Linked DNA regions of Gemmobacter sp. 24YEA27. The protein of the gene in region 1 interacts with the protein of each later gene in a pairwise test. Links are inferred from orthologs where the notes say so. Each region holds a gene or a part of one and is shown on either strand. Other genes may lie near its edges.

Region 1 (7,897 bases):
GGCGGTGCGGGAGGATTTGCCCCCCGCACCCCCGTTTCAGCTCAGTTCGACACGAGCCAGGCGTTATAGCGCTCGCCCAGTTCGGTATCGCGGTCGACCCAGAAATCCTGCGACGAGGCCAGCGCATTGCCAAGGTTTTGCGGCGCGGTCGGCAGGTTCGGCAGCATCGGCTTGTCGGTGCCATCGATATTGCCGACGAAAGCTGCGGCCGATTTGCGGGGCGGGCCGTAAGAGATATAAGACGCCGCTTTCGCCGAAACCTCGCTTGAGGTCGCATATTTGATCAGCTCAAGGGCCGCCTCCTCATTGGGGGCGCCTTTCGGGATCGAGAAACCTTCCCATTCATAGACCTGGCCGTCCCAGACGATGTCGAAGGGCTTGTTCTCGCCATGGGCCGCGTTGAAGATCCGGCCGTTATAGGCCATGGTCATCACCACCTCGCCATCCGCCAGAAGCTGTGGCGGCTGTGCGCCGGCATCCCAGAACACGGCATCTTTCTTGATCGTGTCGAGCTTTGCGAAGGCGCGATCGACTCCTTCCGGGGTCTCGAGCACGGCATAGACCTCGGCCGCCGGAACACCATCCGCCATCAACGCCATTTCAAGCGTGACTTTAGGGTTCTTGCGAACGCCACGTTTGCCGGGGAATTTCTCGATATCGAAGAAATCGGCGATCGTCTTCGGCCCGGCGCCTTCGGCGAATTTCGTGGTGTCATAGCCGATGATGGTCGCAAAAATATCAGCTGCAACCATGCATTCGGTCACGGTGCCGGGAAGGAAATCGTCCATCGCCTTGGTGCCATCGGCGCCATCGGGCAGATCGGCGCCATCGATCTGGACCAGCTGGCCTTCGTCGCACAGACGCACGGCATCGGCAATTTCAAGCACAGCGACATCAACGGTCACATTGCCCGCATCGACCTGCGCCTTGACCGGGATCGCCGGATTGTCGGAATCGATTGAATTGACCTTGATGCCGGTCTTTTCGGTGAAGGGTTTGAAATAGGCTTCAATCTGGCTGTTGGCATAGGCGCCGCCCCAGCCCATGACCGTGACCTCCTGCGCCAGTGCTGGCAGCGCGAACCCGCCAAGTGCGGTGGAGAGGACGAGCAGTTTTTCATTATCAGTCTCCCGTGTTGAAAATGGTCCCCTTGCGGAGAAAACAGTGACCCCGGAGCCGCGCGGGTCTTATGCCCGTTTTCGCAGCCTCTGAGGCAAGGCCCCGGTATACCGGGGGCGCTTACACGCGGCGGTTCTCAGACCGCGTCAAGCGCGCGGGCATCCTGCGGATGCCAGCCAACCTTGATCTTTTCGCCCGGGCTCAGCCGGGTCTGATCCAGGGTATTGCGGCATTTGACCACAAAATCGTCGGTCCCGGCGACGCGCATCCGGGTGCGCAGGATGTCGCCCATATAGATGACCTCCAGCACTTCGGCATCCAGCGTCAACGCGCCTGGCGGCATCAGCGAGGGTTTGAACTCGATCCGTTCCGGCCGGATCGAGACCAGCGTCTTCTGACCGCTGGCGTTGACATTCACCGGCGTCGCGTCGATCAGCTCGCCAGTCGAAAGCCGCACCCGTGCCTTGCCGCCGCCGATCTCTTCAATCGTGCCCGGCAGCTTGTTATTCTCACCGATGAACTGCGCGACAAAGCTGTTTTCGGGGCGTTCATAGAGATCGGCGGGCGGGCAAGCTGCTGGATGCGGCCATCATTGAACACCGCGACCCGGTCAGACATGGTCAGTGCCTCGCCCTGGTCATGGGTCACATAGACGACCGTGATGCCGAGGGATTCGTGCAGGCGCTTGATTTCAAACTGCATATGCTCGCGCAGCTGTTTGTCGAGCGCGCCGAGCGGCTCGTCCATCAGCACCAGTTTCGGGTCGAACACCAATGCCCGCGCAAGCGCGATACGTTGCTGCTGCCCGCCTGACAATTGCGCCGGGCGCCGCGCGATAAAGGCCCCCATCTGCACCATATCCAGCGCGCGTTTCACCCGCGTCTCGCGCTCATCCTTACCCATGCCGCGCACTTCCAGCGGGAAGGAAAGGTTCTCCCCCACGGTCATATGCGGGAAAAGCGCGTAATTCTGGAACACCATCCCGATGCCGCGCTTATGCGGCGGCACCTGATTGATCGGGCGGCCATCCAGAAGGATCTCGCCATGGGTCGCCGTCTCGAACCCCGCCAGCATCATCAGGCAGGTGGTCTTACCCGATCCCGATGGCCCGAGCATGGTCAGAAACTCGCCCTTGGCGATATGGAGGTTCAGATCCTTAACGACCAGCGAGACACCGTCATAGCTTTTTTGAACATGCTCGAAAGCGACGAAAGCGTCGTTCTTCGGATCAACCGTCACTCAGTTCTCCCTGACTTCAGTGCTGGCATTGCCAGCCGAATTCTGCGGCGGATTAACCGCTCTCTTGCCACAGACGTAAGCAAATGCGGCAGCGCAATGCAACGGGCAATAAAAGATCCCGGCCGCCAAAGCGATGCGACCGGGGCGCGCAGGAAATCTGCCTGAAAAAGCGCCTGAGAAAAGGAACTCCGCCGCAATGAGGGCCGGTCTTCGGGTCAGGGCAGCACAGAGCAGCAGCCAGGCGTCGCGAGAGGTGCTTACAGACGCCGTGATTTTCCGCAGAGGAAAGGTTGATTCTCGATGCAGCGCCGGCCGATCGGAGAGTTTTCGCCTTAAAGCGAGGCAGAATCCGCCCTAAATGATCAGGAAGCGCGCAGACACCCCGCTATGATCCTGACTGAAGGATCAGTGCGACAGAGCGACCTGCGCGGCCCGTATGACTCAGACCCGGCTGAACCAGGCCTTCAAGAACCGAACCGGGATATCCAGGGCCCGGCTGACGGCTTCTGGCACCTTACTCTGCCGCCACCCGCCGCGGCTTCAGCATCGGGCCGAGATAGCGCCCGGTATGGCTGGCCGCGACCTTAGCCACCGCTTCGGGCGTGCCACTGGCAACGATCTGTCCCCCGCCATCACCGCCCTCGGGGCCGATATCAATGACCCAGTCGGCGGTCTTGATAACGTCGAGATTATGCTCGATCACCACCACGGTATTCCCCTGATCAACCAGGGAATGCAGCACTTCAAGAAGCTTCCTCACATCTTCGAAATGGAGGCCCGTGGTCGGCTCGTCGAGGATATAGAGTGTGCGGCCCGTCGCGCGACGGCTGAGTTCCTTCGACAGCTTTACCCGCTGCGCCTCGCCGCCGGACAGCGTCGTCGCCTGCTGGCCGACCTTGATATAGCCAAGGCCCACCTCACAAAGCGCATCCATCTTTTCCCGGATCGAGGGCACAGCCTGGAAGAAATCGCGCGCATCTTCGCAGGTCATATCAAGAACATCGGCGATGCTTTTGGTCTTGAACTTGATTTCCAGCGTCTCGCGATTGTAGCGCTGCCCTTTGCAAGTCTCGCAGGTGACATAGACATCGGGGAGGAAATGCATCTCGATCTTGATGACGCCGTCGCCCTGACAGGCCTCACATCGCCCGCCTTTGACGTTGAACGAGAACCGCCCCGGCCCATAGCCGCGCGCTTTCGCCTCGGGCAGGCCCGAAAACCAGTCGCGAATATGGGTGAAGGCCCCGGTATAAGTCGCCGGATTGGACCGCGGCGTTCGCCCAATGGGGCGCTGGTCGATATCGATGACCTTGTCGAGATGCTCGAACCCTTTGATCGTCTCGCAGGGCGCCGGTGTCTCATGCGCGCCATTCAGCTTAATCGCAGCGGTTTTGTAGAGCGTCTCGATGGTCAGGGTCGATTTTCCGCCCCCCGAAACCCCCGCGACACAGACAAACTCGCCCAGCGGGAATTCAGCCGTCACATCTTTGAGGTTATTGCCCGAAGCCTTTACAACGGTGAGCTTTTTCCCGTTCCCCTTGCGACGCTCCTTGGGCACTGCAATCTCGCGCTGCCCCGAAAGATACTGGCCGGTCAGGCTGTCGGGATTGGCCGCGATCTCGGCCGGCGTGCCGCGCGCGATGATCTGGCCACCATGGACGCCTGCCCCCGGGCCGATGTCGAAAACATAATCCGCCTCGCGGATTGCATCCTCGTCATGTTCGACCACCAGCACGGAATTGCCCTGATCGCGCAGCCCTTTCAGGGTCGTCAGCAAGCGGTCATTGTCGCGCTGATGCAGCCCGATCGAGGGCTCGTCCAACACGTAAAGCACCCCCGTCAGCCCCGAGCCGATCTGTGAGGCGAGCCGGATCCGCTGGCTCTCGCCGCCGGAAAGCGTGCCGGCATTCCTTGCCATCGTCAGGTAATTCAGCCCGACATTCACAAGGAATCCAAGACGTTCGCGGATTTCCTTCAGAATGGCTTTCGCGATTTCATTCTGCTGCCCGGTCAGCGATTCATGCGCGGTCGAGATCCAGTCAAACGCCTCCTGGATCGATTTCTGCACCACCTGGCCGATATGCAGCCCGGCGATTTTCACCGCCAGCGCCTCGGGTTTCAGACGGTAGCCGTTGCAGGAAGAACAGGGCCGATTGTTCTGATACCGCTCCATTTCCTCGCGCGACCAGGTGCTGTCGGTCTCGCGGTAGCGGCGTTCCATATTGGGGATGATGCCTTCGAAAAGACGGCGCACCTTATAGACGCGACCATTCTCATCATAGGTGAAGTCAATCTCCTCCCCCTTTGATCCGTAAAGGAAAAGCTGGCGGATCTGCTCCGGCAGGTCGCGCCATTTGGTCTTTTTGTCAAAGCCGTAATGCTTCGCCAGACAATCGACGGTCTGGGTAAAATAGGCTGATTTCGATTTCGCCCAGGGTGCTATCGCGCCCTGCAGGATCGAAAGGCCCTGATCGGGCACCACGAGACGCTCGTCAAAAAACAGCTCGACACCGAGACCGTCGCAGGAGGGACAGGCCCCGAAGGGCGCGTTGAAGGAAAACAGCCGCGGCTCAATCTCGGCAATGGTAAAGCCGGAAACCGGGCAGGCGAATTTCTCGGAATAGGTTTTGCGCTCGGCGCCCTCGTCGGCCATTTCGATGACCGCTATGCCATCGGCGAGGTTCAGCGCGGTGCGGAAACTGTCGGCAAGCCGCACCTCCAGCCCCTCGCGCACCACGATGCGGTCGACCACCACGTCGATATTATGGCGGAATTTCTTGTCGAGTGTCGGCGGTTCTTCCAGCTCGTGGAATTCGCCATTCACCTTGACCCGCTGGAAGCCCTGTTTACGAAGTTCCAGGAATTCCTTTTTATATTCGCCCTTACGGTCGCGCACGATGGGGGCCAGAAGATAGGCGCGAGTGCCTTCCGGCATTGCCATCACCGCATCGACCATATCCTGCACCTGCATCGCGGTGATCGGCAGCCCGGTCGCCGGGGAATAGGGCACGCCGACACGCGCGAACAACAGACGGAGGTAGTCGTAAATTTCGGTAACCGTCCCCACCGTCGAACGCGGGTTCTTCGACGTGGTCTTCTGTTCGATGGAGATCGCCGGGCTCAGACCCGAGATATGGTCAACATCGGGCTTTCCGGCCATGTCGAGAAACTGGCGCGCATAGGCCGAGAGGCTCTCGACATAGCGGCGCTGCCCTTCGGCATAGATCGTGTCAAAGGCCAGCGATGATTTACCCGAGCCCGACAGCCCGGTGATCACCACGAACTGATCGCGCGGAATATCAAGATCGACGTTCTTCAGATTATGTTCGCGCGCGCCGCGCACTTCGATAAACTTATGCTCGGCCATCATCACACCGCCATCTCGACACTCAGGGGATAAACGCGAAAGAGAGATAGGGTAAAAACTGCGCCGCGCCAACTGCAATTCGTGAACGAAATATGAACATTATTCAACTTAGCGGGGCCTGCGCATTTTGTCGCCGGCGCCCACGCAGGCGATGCCCCCTCAGACAGCACAGGCCGGCCTGGCTCTGAAACCTGCACAACAAGCGGACCGTGACAGATGTATCGCGGAGTCTCTGCACAGGCCCGGTCCTGTGGGACATTATCGGGCGCAGCCAGGCGATGATGCAGCGGGGCTCGGATAGCCTGGTCATATCACCCGTCTGCCGACCGCCATCGCGCTAAACATCGCGACGGGTCTCGCGCGATTTGGCCTCGGCCCCGGGACGCTGCCGCTGCTCGGCCGCGACGCCGTGGGTCATGACCTGATCCGTGCCTGGTTTCGGCACCGGGTTCGCGCTGCGATCAGCGGATGCGATCAGAGGAATTGCCGACCTACCGCTATCTGGCGGTCGAAGGCGCGAACGGGCTGATCGCGCCGGACGGCGAACTGATCTAAGCGCTGCTCGCGGGAATCGCCGTTTCACAGCTGTTTCGCGCGGCCGATCTCATGATCGTGCCGGCAAGCCCCGGCGAGGCCGGCAGACTGCGCCCGTTCCTCGCCCATCCCGGCGCGACGCCATATCTCAATTTCTAAGAGGCCGGACTCCTGGCAGGTGGCGCTTTTGAGAACGCGGCGCTATGCGGGCTCTGGTCACCGATGGCGGCCGCCCGGCGGCCGAGGCCTGCCGTTTGAGACCCAGCGATTCCGGCTGCCCGCCGCAGATCCTTGTGACCCGGGTGATCCCCGCCAGTGACACTTTCATGGCTGCCCATATCGCAAACGAACTGCGCGCGCGGCCCCGCGAGGCGGCTTTGCACGCCGCCCTCCTGGCCGCCTCCACCTGTGTTTCCGAAGATATCAACTGATGCCTCAAATCCTGCGGACCTTCTCGCGCGAGGTAGCCCTGTCCCGCAAAAAGGGTATGCCCATGGTTGCCCTGCAATCGACCATCCTCACCCATGGCATGCGCTGGCCGGAAAATGTCGGAATTGCCGCCAGGGTCGGGGCTGAAATCCGCGCCGCCGGAGCCGTGCCCGCGACCATGGCGGTGCTACAGGTCCGCATCCATATCGGGCTGTCCGATTCAGAGCTGAACACCCCAGGCCAGTTCATCGATCTGGCGAAGCTTTCGCGTGCCGATCTTGCGGCCTGCCTGGTCCGGGGCGGCAATGGCGCGACGACGGTGGCGGCGACGATGATCTGCACACGGCCTGCGGGAATCACCGCTTTCGCGACCGGCGGCATCGGCGGCGTGCATCGTGGCGCCGAGACCTCGTTCGATTTCTCTGCCGATCTCCAGGAGCTCCCCCAGACCCCGGTAAAGGTGGTGGCGGGGCGCTCATGCGCGCGGTGCGCGGCATTCCCGGTGGCCAGCTGGCTGTCAACCCTATCCCCCAGGGACAGGAGACGCCGCTGACCGAAATCATGCCCCATGTCGAGGCCACGCTGGTCGAGGTCGCGGCGGGTCACATCAAAGCAAAACAGGTGATGCCCTGCCCTCTCGAGCGGATCTGTGAGCTGACCGGCGACCACGGACTGGCCGCGAACATCGCACTGGTGCTGAACAATGCCCGGTTCGCCGCCCGGATCGCGACGGGTTCGGTAAAACATGCCTGATCTCTATGGATTTTCCCTGATCGCCCATTGCGCGGGGGGCATCCCCCCCCTAGATTAGCGCTATCAGGGAGTTAGTATGTCCGATCCGATCCTGCCCGTTCCGCCCCAAAAGCGCGGCTTCTTCGCAAGCCTGAGGGCCAGCTTTCTCACCGGCCTCGTCGTCGTCTTGCCGGTCGGGCTGACGCTCTACCTCGTCTGGGCGGTGATCGGCTGGATCGACGGCTGGATCCTGCCGTTGATCCCGGCCTATTGGCAGCCCGATGCGGTGCTTTTGCGCTATCTCGGGCCGGAATATGAATTCCCGGTGCGCGGTGTCGGTGTGCTGGTGTTCCTGATTTTCACCATCCTCGTCGGCTGGATCGCCAAGGGGCTGATCGGGCGTTCGATCATCCGCAAGGCCGAGACGATGGTCGACCGGATGCCGGTGGTACGATCTGTTTACGGTGCGATCAAACA
Region 2 (5,220 bases), 1.3 Mb from region 1 along the record:
TCATCCACGCCACCATCGGCGCGGTGATCCTGCTCCTGCTGATCCGCCTGGTGCGGACGGCCTGAAAACGCTAATTCGACGGGGTCAGCGGTCGCAGCCGGCCCCGTCGCCATCCCGGTCGGGATCGCAGATATCCTGACCGCTGGCCCTGACCGGGCCTTCGACATAAGCGGCGTAAGTGCCGGTTCCGCCGATGTGACTGACAACAGAGTCGAGTGGCACGCTTCCTCCGGAAGGGGTCCGGTTATAGTTCTGGTCACAGTCCTGAGCTGAAACCCCGCCGGTCTCTGCGCTCAGCGCCAGGGCCGAAATGGCGAAACACCGAAGAATATACCAGCTGCCCTCCCAAAGCAGGGCGTGCGCAGGTTAACGAAGGTTAACCGTGCCGGGGCAAAGCCAGCTGCGTTACCGCCGCTTGCTCCTTTTGGTGCCGCCGCGCTGGCCCGCGCGCCCGGCGGTCGAGCGGCCCGAAGACTTCACCGCCTCCTCCACCGCTTCATCGACCGCCGATTGCCGCGCCAGCGGGTCGTCGGCGACGGCCAGTTCCACCGCTTCGAGCCGTTTGACCTCGTCGCGCAGCCGGGCGGCTTCCTCAAATTCGAGGTTCTCGGCCGCCTTGCGCATCGCCACCCGCAGCGCGTCGAGATGCGCCGCGAGGTTCTGCCCCACCGCCGGCCGCTCGATCTTCGCCGTCACCCGCGACTGATCTGTGTCGCCCGACCACAGCCCCGCCAGCACATCCTCGACGTTTTTCTTCACCGTCTGCGGTGTGATGCCATGTTCGCGGTTATAGGCCTTTTGCTTTTCGCGCCGCCGGTCGGTCTCGGCCATGGCGCGGGTCATCGAGCCGGTGATCTTGTCGGCATACATGATAACGCGGCCCTCGGCATTGCGCGCCGCCCGCCCGATGGTCTGGATCAGCGAGGTTTCCGACCGCAGGAAGCCCTCCTTATCGGCATCGAGAATCGCCACCAGACCGCATTCGGGAATATCGAGCCCCTCGCGCAAAAGGTTAATGCCCACCAGCACGTCAAAGGCCCCGAGCCGCAGATCGCGCAGGATCTCGATCCGCTCGATCGTGTCGATATCGGAATGCATGTAGCGGATGCGGATCCCCTGTTCATGCATATATTCGGTGAGATCCTCGGCCATGCGCTTTGTCAGCGTGGTCACCAGAATGCGCAGCCCCTTTGCCGCCACCCGCCGGACCTCGTCCAGCAGATCATCGACCTGCATCTCGACCGGCCGGATCTCGATCATCGGGTCGATCAGCCCGGTCGGGCGGATCACCTGTTCGGTGAAAACGCCGCCGGCCTGTTCCAGCTCCCATGCCGAGGGCGTCGCCGAGACGAAGACCGATTGTGGCCGCATCGCGTCCCATTCCTCGAATTTGAGCGGCCGGTTGTCCATGCAGGAGGGCAGGCGGAAGCCATGTTCCGCCAGCACCGATTTACGCCGGAAGTCGCCCCGGTACATGCCGCCGATCTGTGGCACAGAAACATGGGATTCATCTGCAAAAACAATGGCATTGTCGGGGATGAATTCGAACAGGGTGGGCGGCGGCTCGCCAGGCGCGCGCCCGGTCAGATAGCGCGAATAGTTCTCGATCCCGTTGCAGACGCCGGTGGCTTCCAGCATTTCCAGATCAAATCGGGTACGCTGTTCCAGCCGTTGCGCCTCGAGCAGCTTGCCCTCGTCATTAAAGCGTTTGAGCTGCTGGTGCAGCTCGGCGCGGATGCCCTGGATCGCCTGGGCCATGGTCGGGCGTGGCGTCACATAATGGCTGTTCGCATAGATGCGGATCTGAGCATAGCTGCCGGTTTTCGCGCCGGTCAGCGGGTCAAATTCGGTGATGCTCTCCAGCTCTTCGCCGAAGAATGAGAACCGCCAGGCGCGGTCTTCCAGGTGGGCGGGCCAAAGCTCGATCACATCGCCCCGGACGCGGAACCCGCCCCGCTGAAACCCGACCTCTGAGCGCCGGTATTGCTGCGCCACCAGCTCCTGGATGAATTTGCGCTGATCGTAGAACTGGCCCTGAACCATGTCCTGGGTCATCGCCGAATAGGTCTCGACCGAACCGATGCCGTAGATACAGGACACCGACGCCACGATGATCACATCGTCACGTTCCAAAAGCGCCCGTGTCGCCGAATGGCGCATCCGGTCGATCGCTTCGTTGATCTGGCTCTCTTTCTCGATAAAGGTATCGGTGCGCGCGACATAGGCCTCGGGCTGGTAGTAATCGTAATAGCTTACGAAATACTCAACGGCGTTATCGGGGAAGAAGCCCTTGAATTCCCCGTATAACTGCGCGGCCAGTGTCTTGTTTGGCGCAAGGATGATCGCAGGTCGCTGCGTCTCTTCGATCACCTTCGCCATGGTGAAGGTCTTGCCGGTGCCGGTCGCCCCCAGCAGCACCTGGTCATGTTCGCCCGCGGTTACGCCCTGCGACAGCTCGGCAATTGCGGTCGGCTGGTCGCCTGCTGCTGTGAAGGGCGTGTGCATGACAAACCGTTGCCCGCCTTCGAGCTTTTCGCGCCGCACGGGCGTGATATGGGAAATGTCGGGCAGTTTATCGGGCGCGTTGTTATGCATCTCGGGCCTCGGGAGGGGCAGGGGGGCAGCGGGCAGTCACCCGCTAATTTGATCTGTTTTTGTTCCAGTTCAACCCCAGTTCAGCGCGAGCATGTTCCGGCGGCGCGCAATGCGCCGGCGCGAAGGTTCAATCTGTCGGCATCCCTTGCGCTTTCGCCGCGTTTCGGCCAGAACGGCGGGGCTATTCCGGAGGTCAGCCCAATGCGAGCCCGTATCTATCAGCCCAGCCGCAATGCCATGCAATCCGGTATGGGCAAAACCCATGTCTGGCTCTTGGAATTCGCGCAGGATTCCGCACGTGAAGTGGATCCGCTGATGGGCTGGACCTCATCTTCGGACACCCAGACCCAGGTCAAGCTGCGGTTCGAGACCCGGGAAGAGGCCGAAGCCTATGCCCAACAGCATGGCATCGCCTATACGGTGATCGAGCCGACCCCGCGCAAGGCAAATATCCGCCTGCGTGGCTATGGCGAGAATTTCGCCACTGACCGGCGCAATCCCTGGACTCATTGACCTGGGTGACTTGCGGTAAGGTTCGGTCCGGCTCACAGCAGTTCGCCCCCGACTGGCAGTCAGGTTTGCGCTGTCACCGATGGTGCGTTCCGCGCAGCTGACGCCTGGCTGTGCCCGGAGTATGACGGTCGGCCTGACCGCGACCATGGCCGTCAGGCAGGGCTTTCAGGTGCGATTTCGTCCTTTTGCGTCGGAGAGAGCGGCGCGGGTGCGCGTCGCCTCAGCGCCGTTCGCATCCCTGCAGAATCGCTTTCAGCGTTTCGCAAATGTAACTCACTGTTACTTCATCGAGGCCATAGCCCGAGGGCAGATTGATCCCGGCATGGACGATCCGTGCGGTCTCTGTGCGCGGCGTCATCAGGGGGCGGCAGTCTGTGTCCGCATAGGCCTTGAGCGATGAGAGGCTTGAGAAGAATGGTCTTGAATCAATGCCCTGTTCCGCTAGCGCGGTTTGCAGGGCGAATTTATCCAGATCATAGCGTTCATCGGGCATGACCGTGACCATCCAGAATGAGTTCTTCACCTCTTGCGGTTCGGCATTGATCGCGAGGCCCGGCACATTGCGCAACCGGTCAGCATACCAGCCGAACAATTGCCGCTTATAGGCAATCAGCGCGTCCAGCCGTTCCATCTGTGCGATGCCAAGGGCGGCCTGGACGGCGCTCATCTTATATTTGAATGCGACCTCGTCATTGAGGAAGAACCGGTCCCCCGGCGGGCGGCCGTGATCGCGCAGCTTTTGTACCCGGGCATGAAGCTGCGGGTCATTGGTCACCAGCGCGCCACCTTCGCCCGTGGTGATGGTTTTCGAGCCGTGGAAGGAAAACACCGCCACATCGCCAAGGCTGCCAGCCGGGCGGCCGCAATATGTCGAACCAAGCGCTTCGGCCGCATCCTCGATCAGCGCAATCCCGTGACGGTCGGCGATCTCGCGCAGTGTATCCCAGTCGCACATCGAGCCATAGAGATCGACGCCGATGATCGCTTTCGTGCGGGGCGTGATCGCGGCCTCGACCGCCTCCGGGTCAAGGCACCAGGTATCGGGCAGGATATCGACAAAAACCGGCACCGCGCCCATATAGGTGACCGGCGCCATCGAGGCGATCCAGGTCACATCCGGGCCGATCACCTCATCGCCGGGCCCGACCCCGAGCGCCGCCAGCGCCAGGTGCAGCCCCGAGGTCGCATGGGGCAGGCTGACCGCATGGGCAACCCCGCAATGGGCAGCGAGCATCTCTTCGAACCGGCGGTTATAGCGGTAGTGATCCGCGCCCCAGGCGTTCAGCGCAGCCTCACGCGCCAGCTCGCCCTCGCGTTCAGTAATCGACGGCGCTGCCACCGGGATCTGGCGGGCGGGCTTTGCGGCGGAAACGGGAGCGGCAGGACTGGGGGCCAATGGCCGATCAGATGTCATTCGACGTTTCTCCCTGACCGGTTTTCTCTTGACCGGTGGCCGGTCCTGGTCGTCTGATCCCGATACCCTGATCCAAGTCGTATCGAGGCCAAAGTGACCGTACAAGACGACCGTTTAGAGTTCGAAGCCCATAAACGCAAGCAAGCGCTCGCGCTCGGAGAGGATAAGGCGGTTTTCGCGCAATCGCTTGATATGCTCACCGCGCTGGACCGCTATGATTACTCCTATCTCTGGAACTGGATGGGCGTGCCGATCATCCAGATGCCGGCCGATATCATGGCGACGCAAGAGGTGATCTGGGAGACGAAGCCCGATGTGATCATCGAAACCGGTGTGGCGCGTGGCGGATCGGTGCTGTTCATGGCCTCGCTTCTGGAGGTGATGGGCAAGGGCAAGGTGATCGGTGTCGATATCGACATCCGCGCCCATAACCGCGAGGCGATCGAAAGCCATCCGATGTCGAAACGGGTGGTGCTGATCGAAGGGGGCTCGGCGGATGAGGATACGCTGGCAAAGGTGCGGGCCGAAATCCCGCCGGGGTCGCGAGTGATGGTGGTTCTCGACAGCGACCATTCGCGCGCGCATGTTCTGGCGGAATGCCGCGCCTATGCCGATCTGGTGACCGAAGGCTGCTATCTTGTGGTCGCTGATACGGTGATCGGCTTTATGACGCCGGATCAGACGCCGGAGAAACGGTC

What was found.
Region 2: the proteins of uvrA (region 1) and uvrB interact in binary tests that used the Escherichia coli proteins (3 or more experiments, as listed by UniProt). The link is inferred for Gemmobacter sp. 24YEA27 from one-to-one orthologs.

The regions. Positions count from the first base shown.
Region 1 is NZ_JASJPW010000001.1:2,672,747-2,680,643, forward strand. The notes cover bases 2,673-6,085. They hold uvrA (excinuclease ABC subunit UvrA), read right to left. Parts: upstream 5,726-6,085; coding sequence 2,873-5,725; downstream 2,673-2,872. Outside these bases: QNO18_RS13335 (ABC transporter substrate-binding protein), read right to left, coding at 42-1,046; QNO18_RS13360 (DUF502 domain-containing protein), read left to right, coding at 7,518-7,897. UniProt on the Escherichia coli protein: The UvrABC repair system catalyzes the recognition and processing of DNA lesions. UvrA is an ATPase and a DNA-binding protein. A damage recognition complex composed of 2 UvrA and 2 UvrB subunits scans DNA for abnormalities.
Region 2 is NZ_JASJPW010000001.1:1,417,675-1,422,894, forward strand. The notes cover bases 1-2,978. They hold uvrB (excinuclease ABC subunit UvrB), read right to left. Parts: upstream 2,596-2,978; coding sequence 406-2,595; downstream 1-405. Other genes in these bases: QNO18_RS07075 (GlsB/YeaQ/YmgE family stress response membrane protein), read left to right, coding at 1-65; QNO18_RS07080 (hypothetical protein), read right to left, coding at 85-222; QNO18_RS07090 (ETC complex I subunit), read left to right, coding at 2,797-2,978. Outside these bases: more of QNO18_RS07090, read left to right, coding at 2,979-3,108; QNO18_RS07095 (DegT/DnrJ/EryC1/StrS family aminotransferase), read right to left, coding at 3,329-4,522; QNO18_RS07100 (CmcI family methyltransferase), read left to right, coding at 4,616-5,220. UniProt on the Escherichia coli protein: The UvrABC repair system catalyzes the recognition and processing of DNA lesions. A damage recognition complex composed of 2 UvrA and 2 UvrB subunits scans DNA for abnormalities.